Regions from separate parts of the Thalassospira sp. MIT121401 genome, predicted to be linked through region 1. Evidence: riboswitches for the same ligand, from Rfam matches in the RefSeq annotation. Region 1 holds a riboswitch; each other region holds the start of a gene.

Region 1 (5,251 bases):
CTGATCGCTCAAAACGACCATGATTGACTGCCAATGTCCGAACAAACCGGGGAAAGCATGACCAAAATCAAGACAACGCGCTGGTGGCTGGTGCGTCATGCGCCGGTGCAAAACCCGGAACGTCTGGTCTATGGCCGAAGTGACATGCAGGTTGATCTGTCTGATGAAAAAAAACTGCGTGCGGTGGCGCGGCACTTGCCCCGCGATGCGGTCTGGATGACCAGCCATCTGTCACGGACGCTTGATACCGCGCTCAAGCTTCAGGAACTGATCGACGAGGACATCACCCCGACCCGCGAAAGCGGCTTTGCCGAGCAACATTTCGGGGCCTGGGAGCTTCAGCGCTGGAACGACCTTCCGAAAGGCGAAACCACACAATTCTGGACCGATTTCGCCCGACAGCAGCCGCCAAATGGTGAAAGCTTTGCCGATATGGTCGAGCGGGTCGGTCCGGTTTTCACCCACGCCACCAGCTACTGGGCGGGCCGTGACATTGTTGCAGTGGTCCATGGCGGTACCATCCGCGCGATCATGGCCAATGCGCTGGGACTGTCACTTGAAGCGGCATTGTCATTCCATATCGATACGCTAAGTCTGACCAGACTGGAATATATTGACGGTGTGGATCAGCCCGGCTGGCGTGTGACCGCGGTCAATCAAAGCTTCGGATGATTTTGACAGAAAATAAAAACGGCATCGACCCGCTGTGGAACGATGCCGTCAGGATGTGGATGTCGTGACCATTTCCGTGCCATAGACCGCCCTGTCCGCGGCAATCAGGCCGTTTGCAGCTCGGAATTCAAGGGAAGATCTTCAAGTGCATGTTCAGCAAGATAGCGATCAAGCATATCTGCGGTAATGTCATGCTTTTCGCAGATCGCAGTCACGTCTTTCAAATAGGCTTCGTAATAGGGCAGCGGGCGGCTGCGTGACTTGTTGCGCAATTTGGCGACATGCGGGAAATCTTCACAAAGAGCCGTATTCTCAATCGCCTGGATGACGTTGTCATCAATGATGGCTGCGGGCATCTTGCGATAGGTCTTTCCACAGGCTGACAGCATTTTGCTGGCGGTGGGGACCGATATCCCCGGCTGGGAAAGCAATTCGTTCAATTCTTCCTGGCCGAAATCCGAAATCGACATCAACGTGATGAGCGTCGGCAGATCACGCACGAGCAGCGACAGCGCATTGACGCGGATGCCACGCGCATGGGACCAGATGATGGTGCCGATCACCCCTTTGGAAGCATCAAGAGCAAAGATGCTGCGCACATCGCGGCGCGACAATGTAATGTCCGCACCGGTCGCATATTCTTCCAGAAACGTCTGAAAGGCCCGATTGTCGGAATTCAGGCGTTCAAGCAGACCAAGCCACATATCCTTGCGCGAGGATGTGGTCCAGGTTGGTGTGTTCGGATTTCGGATTTTCGATAGTTGTGCAGAAACTGCCATCTGATTTTGCAAAATTCCAGTTAACCCCAAGAGTTTGGTGCCGCAATTATGCGGCCCACCGGTTTTGATGTTTTTTGTCCCGGTGATCTTGCTGGAAGGTGATTTGTTACCACTCTAATTCCAGCTTGATAATATTATGTTCCCTTAAAGGAGGGCCGGCCTCAAGCAGGCAATTCTTACAAATACTGACCTTCCGGTTAGCTGACCCGTTCGGACAGAGAATGCCCTTTGGGTTCAAGGGCAAACCTGTTAGGTTCGGCGCACCGTTCGGTGATGGGAAATCGGTGCGATGCCGATGCTGCCCCCGCAACTGTATCGGGTTGGGTGATCCGGGTGGATGTATTGCCATTCACCAGCCACCGGGAAACCGGGAAGGCGGATTGCTTTCATGCCCGCAGCCAGGAAACCAGCCGAATGGTGTCATCATCTCAAATGATGGCGACGCAATCGGGCCTCGGTGGGAGGCCATGGCGAGGAATAGAATATGACCCGGACTGACCCGCCTTGCGGGACACATCTGATTCTTGGCGGTGCGCGATCTGGCAAAAGCCGGTTCGCCGAAAACATCATCAATGCGGCTGGCGGCGGCATATATATCGCGACCGGTCGGGCATGGGATGATGAAATGGTCAACCGCATCGACCTTCATAAACAATCGCGTGGCGATCTTTGGCAAACGATCGAGGAACCGCTTGATCTTTGCGGTGCACTCGACACCTGCAATCAGCCGGACGGCAAACCGGTTCTGGTCGATTGCCTGACCTTGTGGCTGACCAACCTGATGCTTGAAGATCGCGATATTGATGCTGAAATCGACCGGCTTTGTGATCACTTGCCTGGGCTGGGTATTCCGGTGTTGCTGGTATCAAACGAAGTCGGTTTCGGGATTGTACCGGAAAATGCAATGGCGCGCGCTTTTCGCGATCATGCCGGACGTCTCCATCAACGTATTGCCGCATTGGTTGAACGGGTGACGCTTGTCGTTGCCGGCATTCCGATGCAGGTCAAATGACAATTTAAATGATTGAATTTCAAGGAATTTGAAAATGGCACAATTGGGTAAAATCCCGGCAACCGTCATTACCGGCTTTTTGGGGGCCGGCAAGACAACCATGATCCGCAACATGCTGGAAAATGCCAATGGCAAACGCATTGCCCTGATCATCAATGAATTTGGCGATCTGGGCGTTGATCGCGGCATCATCAACGGGTGCGGTATCGAAGGCTGTGCCGAGGATGATGTGGTTGAACTGGCAAACGGATGTATCTGCTGTACGGTTGCGGATGATTTTCTGCCAACGATTCGTGGCCTGATTGATCGCGATACGCCGCCTGATCATATCGTAATCGAAACATCCGGGCTGGCCCTGCCCAAGCCGTTGGTCAAGGCGTTCAACTGGCCCGAAGTACGGTCGCGCGTGACTGTCGACGGGGTTGTCGCGGTTCTTGATGGTGCGGCATTGCGCGACGGGCTGTTTGCCCATGACCATCATGCGGTTCAGGCCCAGCGCGAGGCTGATGAAAACCTTGATCATGAAAGCCCGCTTGAAGAACTGTTTGAAGAACAGCTTCATTGCGCCGATATGGTGGTTCTGAACAAGACCGACCTTCTGACCGACGAAGAACGCACCAAGGTCGAAGCCGATATCCGCGCTGAACTTAAAAAGCCGTCGGTCAAAATCATCGCGACCGAGCATTCCCGTGTTGAAAACGCCATTTTGCTGGGCCTTGGTGCTGCGGCCGAGGATGACCTCGATAGCCGCCCGAGCCATCATGATGATGGTCATGAACATGATCATGATGATTTTGAAAGTTTTGTTGTCTCATTTGATGCGGTCAATGATCCGGCGGTCCTTGAAAAACGCCTGATCGACATCGTGCGTCAATATGATGTTCTGCGCATCAAGGGTTTCCTTGATGTTCCGGGCAAACCGATGCGCCATGTGGTTCAAGGGGTCGGCGAACGTTTCCAGCGTTACTTTGACCGTCCCTGGGCCGATAAGGAAAACCGCCGTTCCGAACTGGTGGTGATCGGCTTGCATGGTATGGACCGTGCCGCGATCGAGGCCGCAATCAAGGCAGCCTAAGCCCATTGGGCACACATAAAACCATATGACCGATACCGGATGTTTTGCGTCCGGTATCGGTGCTTTTGACGACAGAACAGACGGAATTTCAAATGCATCTTTTGGCAGCACAGCCCGGCATGGTCACCGATGGCAGCGAAGCGGTCGATCTTGGTCAGGAACCGGGCGATGTCGTCATCCTGTCTGCGGCCGAGTCCGAGCTTGCCTGCCTTGCCGGGGCACAGGCACGTCTGGCGGATGCGTTTGGTGATGATGTTCCGTCTTTGCGTTTGGCCAGTCTTTTGCAGCTTGGTCACAATATGTCGGTCGATCTTTATGTCGATGATGTGCTTTGTGATGCCAAATTCATCATCGTGCGGATCTTGGGCGGGCGCGGTTATTGGGAATATGGTGTCGAGCAGCTGGTCGCCTTGGCGCGGTCGCGTGATATCCCGATGGTGCTGTTGCCCGGTGATGATCAACCCGATGCCGAACTTCTGTCGCTATCCACCGTCAAGGGTGCTGAATATCAGCATATCTGGCGCTACCTGATCGAAGGTGGCCCGCAAAATGCCGAAAATTTGCTGCGTCTGATCTATGAAAAACTGAACGCAGATGTGCGGTGGAACTGGTCGCCAGCCGCTCCGTTGGTCAAGGCTGGCGGATATTGGCCGGGCATGTCACAGGCCGGTCTTGATGATATCAGATCAAACTGGAAAACCGATCAGCCGGTCACCCCGATCATTTTTTATCGATCACTTGTCCAGGCGGGAAATCTTGACGTCATAGATGCGCTGGTTGCTGCATTGTGCGACAACCATCTCAATCCGTTGCCGATTTTTGTCGCCAGCCTCAAGGACCCGGTGGCAAGTGCGCTGGTCGGAGACTGGCTTGCGGAAACGAATGCCGATCTGATTTTGAATACGACCGGGTTTGCGCTTTCCGTTCCGGGATCGGAACGATATGACGGGCCGTTTGATGCCGTTGATGCGCCGGTCTTTCAGGTGGTCTTGTCCGGTGGCAGCGAAGATGCATGGCGCGATGGTGTAAACGGGCTTGCCGCCCGTGATATCGCGATGAATGTCGCCTTGCCCGAGGTCGATGGTCGTATTCTGGCCCGGGCCGTTTCGTTCAAGGGATCGGCGGGTAAGGATGACCTGACCCAGATCGATCTCGTCAAATATATCCCGGTGCGCGATCGGGTCGATTTCACCGCAAAACTTGCCGCCAACTGGATCAGGTTGCGCAAATCTGCCCCGTCAGATCGCAAGATCGCCATGGTCATGGCCAACTATCCCAACAAGGATGCCCGTCTGGGCAATGGTGTCGGGCTTGATACGCCGGCTGGCATGATCGAAACCCTGCGCGCCATGCTTGAAGACGGATACGCCATCACCGATTTGCCGGCAGACGGCGATGCCCTGATTGCCGCGATCAAGGCCGGGCCGACCAACGATTTCAAGTCCCTTGCCACGCGTGAGATACGGGTAACGCTGTCCCTGGCGGATTATCAAACCGCCTTTGCCGCGCTGCCCAAATCGATCCGAAGCCAGGTGATCGAGGCCTGGGGTGATCCCCAAACCGATCCGTTTTATCTGCCCGATCAGGAAAGCTTTGCCCTGTCGATCCTGCCGATGGGCAATGTGGTCGTGGGCTTGCAGCCCGCGCGTGGCTACAACATTGATCCGCTTGAAAGCTATCACTCGCCCGATCTGGTGCCGCCGCACAACTATT
Region 2 (5,251 bases), 2.0 Mb from region 1:
AAACTGCGGCAATGCTGCCTGCCCCTGAAATTCCCGTCAGGTCGGCAATATCAAAACTGGCTTCTGCAACATGCCCTGCCCCCAGATCGGCCCGAAAGACAAGGTCAACTTTCCGGCTTGGCGTATAGACAAAGAAGCCGTCAGAATCCGTTCTGATTTCATCGATCTTGTTTCCCTGCCGGTCAAAAATTTCAACCAGCGTGTCCGCAGCCATATCGCCATTGGAAAACCCGATCTCCCCTTCGACAGCTATGCCGCTTGGAAAAACCGATGCAATCACCTTATGGGCCTGGGCGGCCTGCATTCCGAACAGAAGGCCTGCCAGAAACACCCCAGTTGCAAGCTTAGCCATTGTTGGCCTCATTCACCTGTTCGGCCAGGATCGCGGGGTTTTGTGCGTCATATCGGCGGATCTGGGCATCGGCCATCAGCAAGGCCGGTTTGACCTTCATGATCAGATAAACCGCTGCTGCAGACACCAGACCTTCGACCGCCATGATCGGAATATGGGCAAAGAAAACAAGCTTGGCCGCCGGTACAAACCCTTCCCCGCTCAGACCAAGGGAAATAGCTACGAACAAGGTGGTCAGCGCAATTGAAAGCGCACCGGCACACCCGCCCCAGATTGCCGCAAAGGTTGGATTGCTTCGCGACACCAATCCGCGAAACATGAAACCGGCAATCACCGCAGGAAACGCAATATTGACGGTATTGACCCCCAATACAGTCAAACCGCCAAATCCGAAAAAGATGGCCTGCAACAAAAGCCCGACAAAAAGTGCCGGGAATGCGGTCCAGCCAAGCACAAGCCCGGCCAGGCCACTCATAATCAGATGCACGCTCGACGGACCGACCGGCACGTGGATCAGGGAGGCGACGAAGAACGTCGCCGATAACACCCCCGTCGCCGGAATTTTATCGATTGGCAGTTTGCGCAATCCAAGGCCAAGCCCCGCGACTGCAAGCACGCCACCGCCAATCAGCACCTCTGGGGCCAGTGCCCCGTCAACAATATGCATCTATTTTGTCCCCAAGCCTATTGCACATCATAGGCGCGAACCCACAGGACTGCATCCTGTGAAAGCTCTTTTCCCTGAAATTCTTTGTCCGGCCCACTGCCAAGGGCCGCAAAACCCCAAAATCCGGCCTTGGGGATCCCGAACGTAAAATACCCGTTGGCATCGGTAATCGCGACAATCGCCCCACCGGGCATCGGTCCTGCTGTCGGTTCCTTGGGCGCGTTACGGTCCATATCGGGTTCGGCTGCCATATATTCGATTTCAACCTCGACCCCGGATACCGGTTCACCATTGCTCAGCACCCGACCGGTAAAGGTCGAACCTGCGACAATGTTGGTCGGCCGGTTTAACGGCAGAATTTCGGTCACAAGTCCCTGTGCCTCCATCCAGTCGGTCGGGATTTCGTTGCGGTTCACATAGGACTTGGTGATCTGCTGAATGAAGATATCTTCGCTTTCTTCGTAATAGGGTTCGGGCACCACCACCATCACGTAATCGCCACTGCGCTTAAGGGTCAAAGTACCGTCATACGCCTTGGCGGTATTCTCCTTCCCTGTGAAGGTCACCTCAGAAAGCGTTGAAGATAAATCAATTTTATCACCGCGATGGATTGCGTAAAACGCCACCGGCTTTTTCATATCCATGACATGTCCGTTTTCGAACGGATGCCAGAATATCAGTTTCACCGGCAGTTCGCCGGGGGCGGTCACATTGACTTCCGGTGTATAGGCCAATTGAAAATGGGCGTGCGCACTTTGTGACGCGAACGCGAAACAGGCACTTGCAATCGCAAGCTTGCCAAGAGTTTTAAACATGTAATCGTCTCTTTTCACGAACGATGCACGTCAGAAAAGTTTCCCGACGCACAGAGTTAGGATCAAGAACGATAGGATGGCTGGAAGCAAGATACCGGTTTCACGACGAGACCGCCTTTTCCCTGCAACCTGACGCTCACCCCGGCGTCCAACAGTTCAGTACCGGACAAGCCGTGTCCGGCAGTCAAAGGCAGGTCTCCTGGCTCGTGGTTTCAAAAGCATTACGCCTTCCCGGTTTGTCACCAGTGGCATAGGTAATGCTCGGACCACTTACAGTTGCGGGGGCAGCCGTGGCATTGTCGTAACGCACCACGTTCCCTTTTAAGCCGATCCAATGGATCAACACCCAAGACGCGTTCATATTCCATGGGCGGCAAACACCTGTCAACTCTTTGCCCGCATCAGAACGGATTATCTTTTCGCGCCATTGCTTGACCTTCGCCCTTCCCGCGGCAAAGATCAGCAAACACATCGCACAATATTGCGATTGGCCTTACATGGGATGGGTTGGAAATGATGGCTCCTGAAACAGTCCTGGACTTCTGGTTCAAGGAACTCGAACAAAAGCAATGGTTTATCAAGGATACTGCACTTGATACCCACATTGCCGAACGATTTTCCGACATTCATGCCGCGGCGCTTGCCGGTGAACTTTTCACCTGGCGCACCACCGCATCGGGGCGCCTTGCCGAAATCATCGTTCTGGATCAGTTTTCACGCAACATGTATCGCGACACGCCGCAATCATTTGCTGCCGATCCGATCGCGCTTATTCTTGCACAGGAAGCCGTATCCTTGGGCAAGGACAAGGAACTTGGATCACCTGAACAGCGGGCGTTTCTGTATATGCCCTATATGCATTCAGAATCCGAAATGATCCATGAAATTGCCGTGACCCTGTTTGATCAGCCTGGGCTTGAACACAATTACGGTTTTGAAATCAAACACAAGAAAATCATCGACCGGTTCGGGCGTTATCCGCACCGCAATGACATCCTTGGCCGAACATCCACACCAGAAGAAATCGCGTTTCTCAAAGAACCGGGCTCGTCATTCTAGAATGAAAAACGGGACGTCAATCCGTCCCGCTTTCATAAAATCATTCACTGCGAAAACGCGATATCAACCGATATCGCGATCGCGATTATCCCACCACCCCTGCACCAGGGATTCGGCTTCGTCCATATAATCGGCTTTGCCCGCAAGGAATGCCGCCATCGCTGCACTGCCCTTGATCCTGGCTTCGGCCGGGGCATCCTCGACCTCGCCGCGCCAAACAGCCAGGAAGTGTTTGAGGGTCACCGGGCTTTGATCGTCGATTTCTTTTTCGGTTTTTGGCAAAAGTGCCGGCCACCGGACGTCGCAAAGCTCGCCGTTATCAAGCATCCGAAGATCAACATGTTTGAACGGTGTGCGTTCTGCTTCGCCGCCCCCGCCCTTGATCACGCCAATTCGCGGCAGTTCAAGAAGCTTGCCTGTTTCGCGATGCACATCCAGAAACGCCGGATGAAACACCCCCAGGAAAGCAGCCCGCGCCTGTAACGGGTTTAGCAACCGCAACAGGGTATTCACCGGACTGCGCAGCCCCAGAAGCGACCGCAGACCGATCAGTTCCTGCAATTTCGGATGCATATGGCGCAGCGGCAGATAAGCAAACCCCTTTGCGGTAATATCCGAACGGGCTTCTTCGGCTGACATCGCGATCGGCAGCTTAAGCGCTTTGATCGCGGCCTCGGTTCCAAGACCATTGACCAGATGCGAGTTATAACCGTGCATCAGAACCGGAACACCGTTCTGCGATATCAAATGTGCCGACAATACAAACCACGGCAGACCACGGGTTCGACCAGCCGCATATGAAGGCCAATCAAGCATCGGGCGGCCCACCGGGTTGGCGTCCTGTCCATCATCCGCATCAAGCCTTGCGGCTTTGCGCACGGCTTCGATCATGCCTGCGAGTTCTTCCGGCGTTTCCGCCCGATAGCGTAGCATAAGCAAAAATGCGCCAAGCTGGATCGGCTCGACCTCATCGCGCAGGATCATTGAAAAGGCATCGAATGCCTCTTCGCGCGTCAGGCTGCGTGAACGGCCCGGCCCCCGAAAGAATGTTCTCAAATACCCCGAAAACGGATGAGATTCGGGTAAATGATTTTCTTCCTCGAGCTGTTCAAGATGCTCGTCGGTCATACGTACTCACCGAAAAAATTGTCGTTACTGGTCATGGACGCGGGTAAAGACCCACTCCGTCTCGTTTGACAGGTCATCCTGGTAGCAATAACCGTCAACATTGAATTTCTTAAGGTCTTGCGGGTTTTCCAGTCGATTGTCGATCATGTAACGCGCCATCATGCCACGCGCACGCTTTGCTGAGAAGCCGACAACCTTGGCAGCCCCGCCTTTGACTTCCTTAAAGACCGGTGTGATGACCGGTCCATCAAGCAGCTTGGTCTTGACCGACTTGAAATATTCGTTGGATGCCAGATTGATCAGGCTGCGGTCCTTGTGGCCTTCGGTAAGCTTGTTGATCTCTTTGGCGATCTTGTCACCCCAAAACGCATAAAGGTCCTTGCCACGCGGATTTTCAAGCCGTGTGCCCATTTCAAGGCGATAAGGCTGCATCAGATCACGCGGCTTCAACAGACCATAAAGCCCCGACAGCATCCGAAAATGGTCCTCGGCCCAGTCGATATCGGCATCCTTCATGGTGTCGGCATCAAGACCGACATAGGTATCACCACGAAAGGCAAAGATCGCCGGTTTTGCGTTACTGCGATCAAAAGGCCGTGAAAAATGCTGGAAGCGCTGATAATTCAGATCCGCAAGGTTTTCACTGATCCCCATCAGCTTCATCAAATCGCCACGGCTTTTTTTCCGTGCAACTTCAATCAATTCTTCCGTGTCATCGAGAAACGCCGGTTGGGAAACGGCCATTTCCGGCACGTCCGTTTCGAAATCCAGCTTCTTGGCCGGGGACACAACAGCAAGCATCAATCTGCCTCTTCTCTTTCATCTCGGTTCAATTTGTCGTAACAAGCCACAAGGCATGGACAATGTCTAGGGCCCAAGCCCATGTACAGGTGTATACGACTGTGCATGGATTTGGACCCTTGGCTTTATCCATAAACTTCTAATCTTGCAGAAAATCCGTCTGGCGCAAGCCTTGGCGGAAGAAAGGACCAGTTATGAGTGAACAAGTTCGCGCGTCGCACATTCTTCTGATGTATGCCGGTTCGGCACGTTCGACCGCCACCCGCACCAAAGAAGAAGCATTGAACGAAATCAATGCCCTTAAAGACCAGATCGCAAACGGTTCCGATTTTGCAGAACTGGCAAAAGCTAATTCCGATTGCCCGTCCGGCCAGCAGGGCGGCGATCTTGGCTTCTTTGGCCGTGGCATGATGGTTCCGGAATTCGATG
Region 3 (5,251 bases), 870 kb from region 1:
TTGTGTCATGGCGCTTACTGTGCCGATCAGATGTGGCTTGTTGAATACACAGAACTCGAATTGGATTGCCTAATCCTCCAAGTAGGTCAAAGCGGGCTTTGTCTGGGTGTGAGGGTGTGTATACTGCATCCTAGGAAATGCGAGGGATTTGGTAATGGATAGCTATCAGCGGCTTTGTAATCTGATTGACAAATACTGCGAGGCGGATGGCTCGGTGCGCACGGCGGTTGAGCCTGTCTGGATGTTCCGGTCAACCGCGCCAAGCCTTAAGGTGCCAACGATTTACAAGCCCTGCCTGTGTCTGATTGTGTCGGGGGCCAAGGAAGTCACGCTGGGTCAGGAACTCTATCGATATGAACCCGGACAGCTTCTTGCGGCATCGGTGGATTTGCCCCTTGTCGGGCATGTGACACTGGCAAGTGATCAGCAACCCTATCGCAGTTTGTCGCTTGATCTTGATGGCAAGATTTTAAGCGAGCTGGTCACGCATATGGATCTCAAGATCGGGGCAGAAGGCGAAAGTGCCCGCGGACTGTTTGTCGAACAAACCACCGACAGCCTGATTGACGCGGTGTTGCGCGTGGTCGAGTTGCTTGAAAGGCCCGATGACATTGGGGTCATGTTGCCGCTTTTGATGCGCGAAGTGCATTACCGACTGTTGCGCACCGGCAAGGGTGCGCTGATTGCCGGTCTTGCGATTGGTGGCAGCAACATGCAGCGGATATCGGCGGTATTGCGGTTGATGAAGGATAATTTCGACAAGCCGCTGAAGATCGAGGAACTGGCAGATTTCGCCAATATGAGCCCGTCATCCTTCCATCATCATTTCAAACAGGTCACCGCCATGAGTCCGCTGCAATATCAAAAGCGCCTGCGCCTGACGACAGCGCGTCAGATCATGCTCGCAGAAATGAAGGACGCGGCCAGTGCGGCCTATGCGGTCGGCTATGAAAGTGCATCGCAGTTCAGCCGCGAATATGCCCGCATGTTTGGTGCACCACCGATGCGCGATGTCATGGCAATCCTTGGGCAATCGGCCCAAGCGCGCCCGGGCGAAGGCATGGCGTCGTAAATAAAAAAACAGGGGGCGGTGTTGCCGCCCCCTGATCATTCTTGCCAGGTTTTGATCAGCCTTGATGCTGATTACCCAGTGCCGGCAGATGCTGGAACATCCAGGTTTCACTGAGCGGGGCATCCCCGCGTTTGAGATACATACGCAGATCAACCGGATCGGTGCCGGCCGCCTTCAGGTCAAAGGCCGCCCGCCAGATACGGGTATCCATGATCGGTTCGATCTTGGTGCGGGTGATTTCACCACGCGATGTCGATACGACGATTTCCGGGAACTCGCCATAGGCAAGGGTGCCAAGAACATCGCCTTCGAATTCGACGGAAAACTTGACCTCGTCTTTCGGGCGGTTGGTGCCCGGTTCGCCGCCGCGTCCCATCCGGGTAGAAGTTGCCTTTGCCAGTTCGGCAACCGGGAACGGGTTATGGGCCTGCCAGTGAAGGCGATATTTGAACTGATAGCTGTTTCCGGCTTTGGCCGGGGCGTTCGGAACCCAGAATGCCGCGATGTTATCGTGGATTTCATCGTCGGTCGGGATTTCGATCAACTGTACAGCACCGTCATTCCAGTCTTCCTGGGGTTCGACCCACAGGCTGGGGCGACGGTGATAGCGCACACCATCAAGATAGTTCTTCACATCGCGGTCACGCTGCATCAGTCCAAAACCGCGCGGATTATGATCGGCAAAGGCAGATGCGCGGATGGTTTCGGGGTTGTTCAACTGTCGCCAGATGCGTTCACCACTGCCGGTCCACAATTCCAGGCCATCGCTGTCATGGACTTCCGGGCGCCAGTCAAACCGGAATGATTTGTTCTGTTCGGAATACCAGAACATGCTGGTCAGCGGCGCAATGCCAAGCCGTTCGATATCGCGACGGACAAACAGGTGTTTTTCGATATCCATCGTCACACCCTGCCCGCGATAGAGCAGGAATTTGTATGCACCCGTAATGCTTGGCCCATCAAGCAGCGCATAGATGGTGACCGGGTCTTCGGCATTTTTGGCCGGCTCGATAAAGAACTGGCGGAAATCGGGGAATTCTTCGGGTTGGGATGTGGCGGTATTGACCGCAATCCCGCGCGCGGACAGGCCATACTGGCCTTCATCACCGATGGCACGGAAATAGGATGCGCCAAGAAACGCCGCCCAGTCCTGGGTTTTCCAGTCATCGCGCGACAGTTCTTCATGAAGTCGGAACCCGGCAAAGCCGCTGTTTTCGGGCAGCTGGCGGGCAATACTGTCGGCTGGCATGTCAAAGTAATCGGGTTTATAGATGACTTCGCGTGCTGTGCCGTCCTCAAGAAGATACATGTGCACGGGCTTGGCGAAATACATGCCCAGATGGAAGAACGTCACCGGATAGGTGCCCGATCCATCGGAAAATGGCGAATGATCGCGTTTGTAATGCAATTTTCCATGGGTGTCGTAATCGATCCGCCCGACAATTTCCGGGTTGGGGGCGACCGGCGGCTCATAGGCGGCCTGCGCCATCGATTTGGCACGCGCAATCAGATCGGCAAAATCAAACGGCTGTCCCGCACCAAGGTCAAGCCCCGGTACTTCTGCCAATGCATGCTGATAGATCGACATTCCCGGCAGGATAAGACCGGCTGCCGCGATGGATTTCAAAAAGCGTCTGCGTTCAACAGAAGTCGTCATGTGCATCATGTTCCAATGGTTTCATTTGTCGGCAAGCATACCAGACAGTGTGGAGGTAATCGGGATGAAACATGGCAAATTCAAGGTCGTGTCGACTGCAATTTCTGCATGGACCCCTGTGTAAATGCCTCTGGTCATCTGCCAATTTCCTTGACCGGGTTTGGGCTTTAATCTAACGGTCAGATGTCGGTATCCGGATATCGGATGAAGGGAATTCGATCTGGGCTGCATGCCCATCAACCGAAGCTGCCCCCGCAACTGTAGGCGGTGAGCGTTTTTCTGACCAATGCCACTGGGATGAACCCGGGAAGGCCAGGAAAAGTGCTTTGACCCGCGAGCCAGGAGACCTGCCGACATGAATGCGACGGACCGGGCGGGGTGCCCCGGAGAATGTCGGCATATGTCGCGGTTTCCGGCAGTTTTTTGTAAATGCGCCTGAATACCGATCCTGACATCTTCCGCCATTTCCCGACACTTTTGCCAGTCCCTTGACGATAGTAAAGTGTATGTTATGTTATAACATAACATTTGCGATATGCTGTGCAATGGCCGGTAATTGCCGACCCTTGCCGGTATGTCTTTGAAAGGAAGTCAAAGTGATCAGTCACTATAAAAATGCGCTGGCAGTCGGGGTGTTTGCTGCCGGTTTTATGATTTCGGCCCCGTTTGCGGCTGCGACGGAATATCCGCTTGCCATCGAAAATTGCGGCAGCACGCTGCACTTTGATGCAGCCCCCGAACGGGTTGTGTCGCTTGGACAAAGCACGACAGAAATCCTCTATTCGCTGGGGCTGGCCGATAAGGTCAAAGGCACCGGGGTCTGGTTTGGTCCGGTCATGGATGAATTCAGGGATGTGAATGCGTCCGTGCCGCGTCTGGCTGATAATGATCCGGGCTTTGAAACCGTGGTTGCGCAAAAACCGCAACTGGTCGCCACCCAGTATCAATGGCATGTCGGTCCCAAGGGCATTGTCGGCACCACCGAACAGTTCAATGAACTTTCGATCCCGGTCTATACCGCACCGGCCGATTGTGTCGGCAAGGACAATGCCGGCGGCGGCGACGGGGTGCGCCATGACCGTTTCTCCATGGACCTGATTTATCGGGAAATTTCCGACCTTGCGCAGATTTTCGATATCGAGGATCGCGGCGCGGCCCTGATTGCCAGGTTGAAAGATCGTGAAGCCCGGTCCCTGGCACAGGTCAATGCCAGCGGGAACAGCAATGTTTCAACCGTCTTCTGGTTTTCCAGTGCCGAGATTAAAAGCGATCCCTATGTCGCGGGCAAAAACGGGGCGGCGGGCTATATCGCGGAAAAACTTGGCGTAACAAACATCATCGACAGCGACGAAGAATGGCCGACCGTGGGGTGGGAAACCATTGCGCGCGCCAATCCCGATATCATTGTGATCGGTAAAATGGGCCGTCGCCGGTTTCCGGCAGATGATTGGGAAGTCAAAATGAACTTTTTGAAAACCGATCCGGTTACACGCCAGATGAAAGCGGTTAAAAACGGCAATATCGTTGTGATGGATGCGCAATCGATGGACCCGACCATTCGTCTGATTGACGGTATTGAAACGCTTGCCCAGGCTGTCGAACGCCTGAGTGCCTCGAACTGATTGCCTAACCCGATGGCGCTCGATATGCCCGGAGACTTCAATGTTTGAAAAAGCACCCCCTCAGCCCCCCGCACGATCGCGGGCGGGGCGGGCATATCTTGCGCGAAGCGGTGCGGCCGTGGCGGCTTTGATCCTGCTTGCCGCTGTGGTTGCAATTGCCGCTGCCAAGGGGGAGACACACATTCCCCTTGGCACGGTTCTTCAAACCATTGCCAATCATCTGTGGCAGGCAGGCTATGAGATTGATCCAATCGATTCCGGGATCATCTGGAATTACCGGATTTCGCGTGCACTTGTGGCTGCGGCCTGTGGGGCGTCACTTGCGTTGTCGGGGGCCGTGTTGCAGGCGCTTTTGCGCAACAGTCTGGCCGATCCCTATTTGCTGGGCATTTCGGCGGGGGCATCTACCGGCGCGGTCAGTGTTGCCATTCTTGGTCTTGGGGCGGGGATGGTTTCGCTGTCACTTGGCGCGTTTGTCGGTGCACTGGTGGCATTCGGGTTTGTAGCGCTTCTGGCCATTCCGGCCGGTCGTGGTGCGGGCGCGATCATTCTGGCCGGGGTTGCCGGATCACAGCTTTTCAACGCCCTGACATCCTTTATCGTCACCAAGGCAGCAACCGCGGACGAGGCGCGCGGCATCATGTTCTGGTTGCTTGGCAATCTGAGCGGTGTGCGCTGGGACGATGTCTATCTTGCGCTGCCCGTTGCGTTTGGCGGGCTGGTTGTGTGTCTTTGGTATGCGCGCGCACTTGATGCTTTTACCTTTGGTGTGGAATCGGCGGCATCGCTTGGCGTGCCGGTGCGCCGTGTTTATGTGGTTCTGATTGCGGTGGCGGCATCCATGACGGCTGTGATGGTCAGTCTTGTCGGTTCGATCGGCTTTGTCGGTTTGGTCATCCC
Region 4 (5,251 bases), 420 kb from region 1:
CTCAATTGATTGGCTGACGCCACAAATGTTGGAAATCGTTGCGGTCGGGGCAACCGCCATGGTGTTGGAATTGCGCATACCCGTCGATTTGACACGTTCGCGCAGGCCATCCCAATCAAGACATTGGGTCCGGTCCACATTGAATTCCGAACGAACGTCGGCAAGCAGTTCAAGGGAGTCGATTGGCAGGATGCCCTTTGACCAAAGCGATCCGTCGAAGCTTTCATAGCGGCCACGTTCGGCGGCAAGGTCAACCGATGCCGAAATGGCGTGGAAGGCAATGGCTTCCATGCTCTCATCGGCAAAATCGATTGCCTGTTCCGATGCATAGGCGATTTTGAGTTTCTGCAACGCATCCTGGAAGCCCATCAGGCCAAGGCCAACCGGGCGATGACGCATGTTGGAATAGCGTGCTTCGGGGATGGTGTAGAAGTTGATATCAATGACGTTATCAAGCATCCGCATCGCGGTTTTCACCGTTTGTGCCAGCTTGTCGTGATCAAGGCCGTCTTCGGTGACATGGGCCAGAAGATTGATCGAACCAAGGTTACAAACCGCGACCTCGTCTGCCGATGTATTGAGTGTAATTTCCGTGCACAGGTTTGATGAATGCACCACGCCACGATGTTGTTGCGGGGAGCGGATATTGCACGGGTCCTTGAAGGTGATCCATGGATGACCGGTTTCAAACAGCATGGTCAACATGCGCCGCCAAAGATCCACCGCGCGCACGGTTTTGAAATTCGTGATCTGGCCGCTATTGGCCTTGGCTTCATATGCCTTATACGCGGTCTTGAATTTCGCACCATAAAGATCATGCAAGTCCGGCGTGTCATCGGGCGAAAACAGGGTCCATGGCGCATCTGCCATCACTCGTTCCATGAACAGGTCCGGTACCCAGTTGGCCGTGTTCATGTCATGCGTCCTGCGGCGGTCGTCGCCCGTGTTCTTGCGCAGATCAAGGAACTCTTCGATATCGATGTGCCAGGTTTCAAGATAGGCACAAACAGCCCCCTTGCGCTTGCCACCCTGATTAACCGCAATGGCGGTGTCATTGGCGACTTTCAGAAACGGAACCACGCCCTGGCTTTGGCCATTTGTACCCTTGATATGGGCGCCAAGACCACGCACCGGGGTCCAGTCATTGCCAAGACCGCCGGAATATTTCGCCAAAAGCGCGTTGTCCTTGACCGATTTGAAGATGCCATCAAGGTCATCGGGCACGGTGGTCAGGAAGCAGGATGACAGTTGCGGGCGGCATGTCCCGGCATTGAACAGGGTCGGGGTCGATGCCATGAAGACAAAGGTCGAAAGCTGATCATAAAATTCGATTGCCTTGGCTTCGCGGTCGATCTCACGGATGGCAAGACCCATGGCAACCCGCATGAAAAAGGCCTGTGGCAGTTCAAACCGCGACCCTTTGACATGCAGGAAGTAACGGTCATAAAGCGTCTGAAGTCCCAGATACTGGAAGTTCAGATCGCGTTCCGGTTTGATCGCAGCGGCAATCTTTTTCAGGTCAAACTTTAACAATTCCGGATCAATCAGGCCGGACTTGATGCCTGCCTTGATCGCGGCGGGGAAATAGGTCGCGTATCGTGCGCCCATCTCGGCCTGGGTGGCTTGTTCGGGCTGGTCGAAGACGAAGCTCAGGGCTTCTGTCCGAAGCTTGTCAAGTAACAGGCGTGCGCTGACAAAGGCGTAATTCGGTTCGCGCTCTACCAGTGTTCGGGCTGCCATGATCGGGGCAAGTGCCAATTCCCCGGTGGTGACACCGTCATAAAGGTTCTTTCTGGTTTCTTCCATGATCGGTGCTGTGCTGACGCCATCAAGGTCGCCACAGGCCTCGGCAATCACGGTCGCCAACCGGTCAATATCAAGCAACCTTTTGCTGCCGTCGGGCAGGGTGACATGAAGTTCGGGCTGCCCGGCCTTTTTGCTTTTCTTGCGTGCATCAAGCTTGGCGCGTTCGCGCGCACGGTCTTCACGATACAGGACATAGGCGCGCGCAACCTTGTGATGTTCGCTGCGCATCAGGGCCAGCTCGACCTGATCCTGTATATCTTCGATCTGAAGGGTATGGCCCGGCGCGGCCCGCTTTAACAAGGTCGTGGTAACCTGATCGGCCAATCCATCGACAATGTCATGTACCCGATGTGATCCCGACGCGGTTTCACCCTCTGCGGCAAGAAATGCCTTGGTCAGGGCTGTTTTGATTTTGGTTGCATCAAAGGCCGTGACCGATCCGTTACGACGGATCACCTGATAGATGGTGTATGAATTTGATGAAGGATCGGAAACGGCTGGCCGTTCCAACTCGACTGTTTCTGACATCGTAAGCCCCAATCATATGGGGGCAAAGGCCAAACGGAGGTATGCAGGGATGATTGGCGGTCTGCCAGTCAGATCACAAGCACTCCACCGGGACACCCCGCCCGTGAATGTTTACGTTCGCTCACGGCAGGTCTCCTGGCTTGCGGATCGATGCTTCATCCGGCCTTCCCGAAATGCCAAGCATTTCAGTGACCATGGTTGGATTAATGCTAGCCGCTTACAGTTGCGGGGGCAGCTTCGGCATTGTCGTGCATATGCAAAACGCACCGAATTCCCTCTTAGCCTTCAAACCGATATGGTTCGGTAAGAAGGACCGTGATGTCTATATATTGGGTTCGGATTGAAAATTTCGTCAATATATATGTTTTCTTGACAGGTTTTACCGATCCCGGTGATCGGGCGCGAAGCCAAGAATTATCAGTCTATATAAGCAGATCCAAAAAAGTGACGGGCCCTTTCGGGGCCCGTCCTTTTTTCTTCTTTGGTTTGCTGTGTCGGAACTTGATGACCGAAATCAGAGAACCGTAAGCATGCTTGCAACCAGCGGATGGCGAACAATGTCCTTGTCGCGCAGCTGGACACAGGCGACATCTTCGACATTTTCAAGTCGCTCGGACATTTCCGAAAGACCCGACATTTCCGGCAGTAGGTCGGTCTGATCCGGGTCGCCGGTCAGGATCATGGTGGAATTCCAGCCCAGACGGGTCACCAGCATCTTGAGCTGCCCGTATGTGCAGTTCTGGGCTTCGTCGATGACGACGAAGGCATTGTTCAGGGTACGGCCACGCATATAGCCGATCGGGGCAATCTCAATCGTGCCGTCCGAAAGGTATGTGCGCAGGCGCTTGGTGCCAAGACGATCATTAAGCGCGTCATAAAGCGGGCGAAGATAAGGTGCCATCTTGGCTTCGACATCGCCGGGCAGGAAGCCGATATTTTCGCCGGCTTCAACAGCCGGGCGGGCCAGAACGATACGACCAATATCACCCTTATCAAGGGCTTCGACTGCCTTGGAAACGGCGATATAGGTTTTACCGGTGCCTGCCGGGCCAAGGGCAAGGACCAGGTTGAAGGCATCAATGGCTTCCATCAATGCGGCTTGGTTTTCACTTTTCGGGCGGATGTTGCGGCGGTAGCTTTGATCGCGTTGTCCTTTCTGTTCTGCGACTTCCCCCTGAAGCGGGTGCCAGTCAGCGTTCTTTTCATCAAACAGTTCATGGACATTGTTGTCGGACTGTTGCGGACGGTTACGACGGCGTGCTGCGCGCTTACCCATGACGATCACCTCATCAAATGTGCCAAAAAAGCAAAACGCGCCATTCCGTCATGGAAAGGCGCGCATTCAATTTTCATCTTGCGATGGAAGTGGCGGTAGGAGTTTCCGCCGGTCACAACATGTTGCATGTGCGATCCGGGGGGCGAAAATTCTCGTTGTAAGACGCTTTTTCGCGGCACTCGGGAACCCCTCCTGCGGTCCAGTGATTGACCGTTAATTGGAATCGTACCCCTATATGCAGTGTCTTGTCACGGTTTTTTGCACGATGAAATTTTCGTGAATCCGGATTGTGAGTCTTTTCAGTCATTTATCCCGCATCTGCGAAAGAACTTTTTTGTTCAACTCTGCGGTGTGATGGCGCTTCTTGCCGGAAGGGCGGCACTGATGATCCAGCTGATGGTCAAAAACGCGATCGACGTCACAAGACATCCGACCAGCCCGCCATAGGAATAGGCAACGCCCGACAGAATGGTCCCGCAAAGCCTCCCGATGGCATTGGACATGTAATAAAACCCGACATTCATCGCGACCTTGTCGCCGTCGGCATAGGCAAGGATCAAATAGGAATGCAGTGACGAGTTCACGGCAAAGACAATCCCGAACACCAAAAGCCCGCCCAGAACTGCAAGTTGCGGCGCAATCCCCTGTGTGACGGCCGCGGCAATGGCAGTGGTCACCGCGATCAAGGCTGCGATCCAGAACCGGGCGGTGCGGCCATCGGGTTCGTGTGATCCGGCGCGCAGCATTTTGGGCGCGAAGGCCTGAATGAAGCCGTATCCGATCACCCAAAGCGCCATATAGGTGCCTACCTCGATATGGTTCCAGCCCAGTTCGGCTGCCAAAAACACCGGCAGTCCGACCACAAACCAGATATCACGCGACCCGAACAGGAAAAGCCGGGCTGCCGACAAGACATTGATCTTGCGGTCACGCGAAAACACGTCCCGGAATTTGGGTTTGATCTTTTCTGACGGTCCGGACATGGCATTGCCCAGTGACAGTGCAACCGCGATCAGCGTGATGGCAAGACCGACAGCCATGGCAAGCAATGCCCCGGAAAATCCAAGCCAGGACAAAAGCGCACCGCCCATGAAAAAGCCGACCCCTTTAAGGGCGTTTTTCGAGCCGGTCAAAAGGGCAACCCATTTGAAAAGCGCGCCCCCGGCATCTGCGGGCACCAGAACCTTGATTGCCGATTTGCTCGACATCTTGGTCAGGTCCTTGGCCACACCCGATGCGGCCTGAAGTCCCATGACATAGATAACCGAAATGGCCGGTGCCCAATCGGCCTGTGTTTGCGAAAGTGCGGCAAGCGATGCGATCTGAAGGATCAATCCGCTATAAAGGGTAAAGCGCAGCCCGCGTGTTTGTGCCAGCCATCCGCCAACCAGATTGGTTACAATCCCCGCCACTTCATAGAGGATGAACAGAAGGGCAATTTCAAATGCCGAATAGCCAAGGGCATGGAAATGCAACAGCACCAGCATCCGCAACGCCCCGTCAGTCAGGGTGAAGCCCCAATAGGCCCCGGTCACAAGTGCATAATTGCGAATGGCAGATGACATGATCGGCATTCCTAAAGCGATTGCGCGACTTTGGCAGCCAGATCCGCCATACGACAGACATAGCCCCATTCATTGT

What was found. A riboswitch is a leader RNA that binds a small molecule or an ion and turns the genes downstream of it on or off. The one in region 1 is predicted to bind cobalamin.
Region 2: linked by a shared signal. The riboswitch ahead of SIB88_RS13230 (DUF4198 domain-containing protein) and the one ahead of cobU (bifunctional adenosylcobinamide kinase/adenosylcobinamide-phosphate guanylyltransferase) in region 1 are both predicted to bind cobalamin.
Region 3: linked by a shared signal. The riboswitch ahead of SIB88_RS18405 (ABC transporter substrate-binding protein) and the one ahead of cobU (bifunctional adenosylcobinamide kinase/adenosylcobinamide-phosphate guanylyltransferase) in region 1 are both predicted to bind cobalamin.
Region 4: linked by a shared signal. The riboswitch ahead of SIB88_RS20325 (ribonucleoside-diphosphate reductase subunit alpha) and the one ahead of cobU (bifunctional adenosylcobinamide kinase/adenosylcobinamide-phosphate guanylyltransferase) in region 1 are both predicted to bind cobalamin.

The regions. Positions count from the first base shown of each region.
Region 1 covers NZ_CP138926.1:251,515-256,765, reverse strand. The annotation lists gene SIB88_RS01160 (histidine phosphatase family protein) at 58-672, shown strand; gene SIB88_RS01155 (hypothetical protein) at 777-1,451, opposite strand; cobalamin riboswitch at 1,691-1,881, shown strand; gene cobU (bifunctional adenosylcobinamide kinase/adenosylcobinamide-phosphate guanylyltransferase) at 1,936-2,463, shown strand; gene cobW (cobalamin biosynthesis protein CobW) at 2,498-3,538, shown strand; gene cobN (cobaltochelatase subunit CobN) at 3,631-5,251, shown strand, end outside.
Region 2 covers NZ_CP138926.1:2,870,274-2,875,524, forward strand. The annotation lists gene SIB88_RS13220 (cobalt ABC transporter permease) at 1-352, opposite strand, end outside; gene cbiM (cobalt transporter CbiM) at 345-1,019, opposite strand; gene SIB88_RS13230 (DUF4198 domain-containing protein) at 1,037-1,834, opposite strand; cobalamin riboswitch at 2,006-2,199, opposite strand; gene SIB88_RS13235 (DUF924 family protein) at 2,348-2,893, shown strand; gene SIB88_RS13240 (glycosyl transferase family protein) at 2,957-4,021, opposite strand; gene yaaA (peroxide stress protein YaaA) at 4,046-4,822, opposite strand; gene SIB88_RS13250 (peptidylprolyl isomerase) at 5,017-5,251, shown strand, end outside.
Region 3 covers NZ_CP138926.1:3,986,504-3,991,754, reverse strand. The annotation lists gene SIB88_RS18415 (AraC family transcriptional regulator N-terminal domain-containing protein) at 155-1,072, shown strand; gene SIB88_RS18410 (glucan biosynthesis protein) at 1,128-2,729, opposite strand; cobalamin riboswitch at 2,900-3,099, shown strand; gene SIB88_RS18405 (ABC transporter substrate-binding protein) at 3,326-4,351, shown strand; gene SIB88_RS18400 (FecCD family ABC transporter permease) at 4,392-5,251, shown strand, end outside.
Region 4 covers NZ_CP138926.1:4,432,328-4,437,578, reverse strand. The annotation lists gene SIB88_RS20325 (ribonucleoside-diphosphate reductase subunit alpha) at 1-2,334, opposite strand, end outside; cobalamin riboswitch at 2,442-2,667, opposite strand; gene SIB88_RS20320 (PhoH family protein) at 2,849-3,610, opposite strand; gene arsJ (organoarsenical effux MFS transporter ArsJ) at 3,949-5,175, opposite strand; gene SIB88_RS20310 (ArsJ-associated glyceraldehyde-3-phosphate dehydrogenase) at 5,187-5,251, opposite strand, start outside.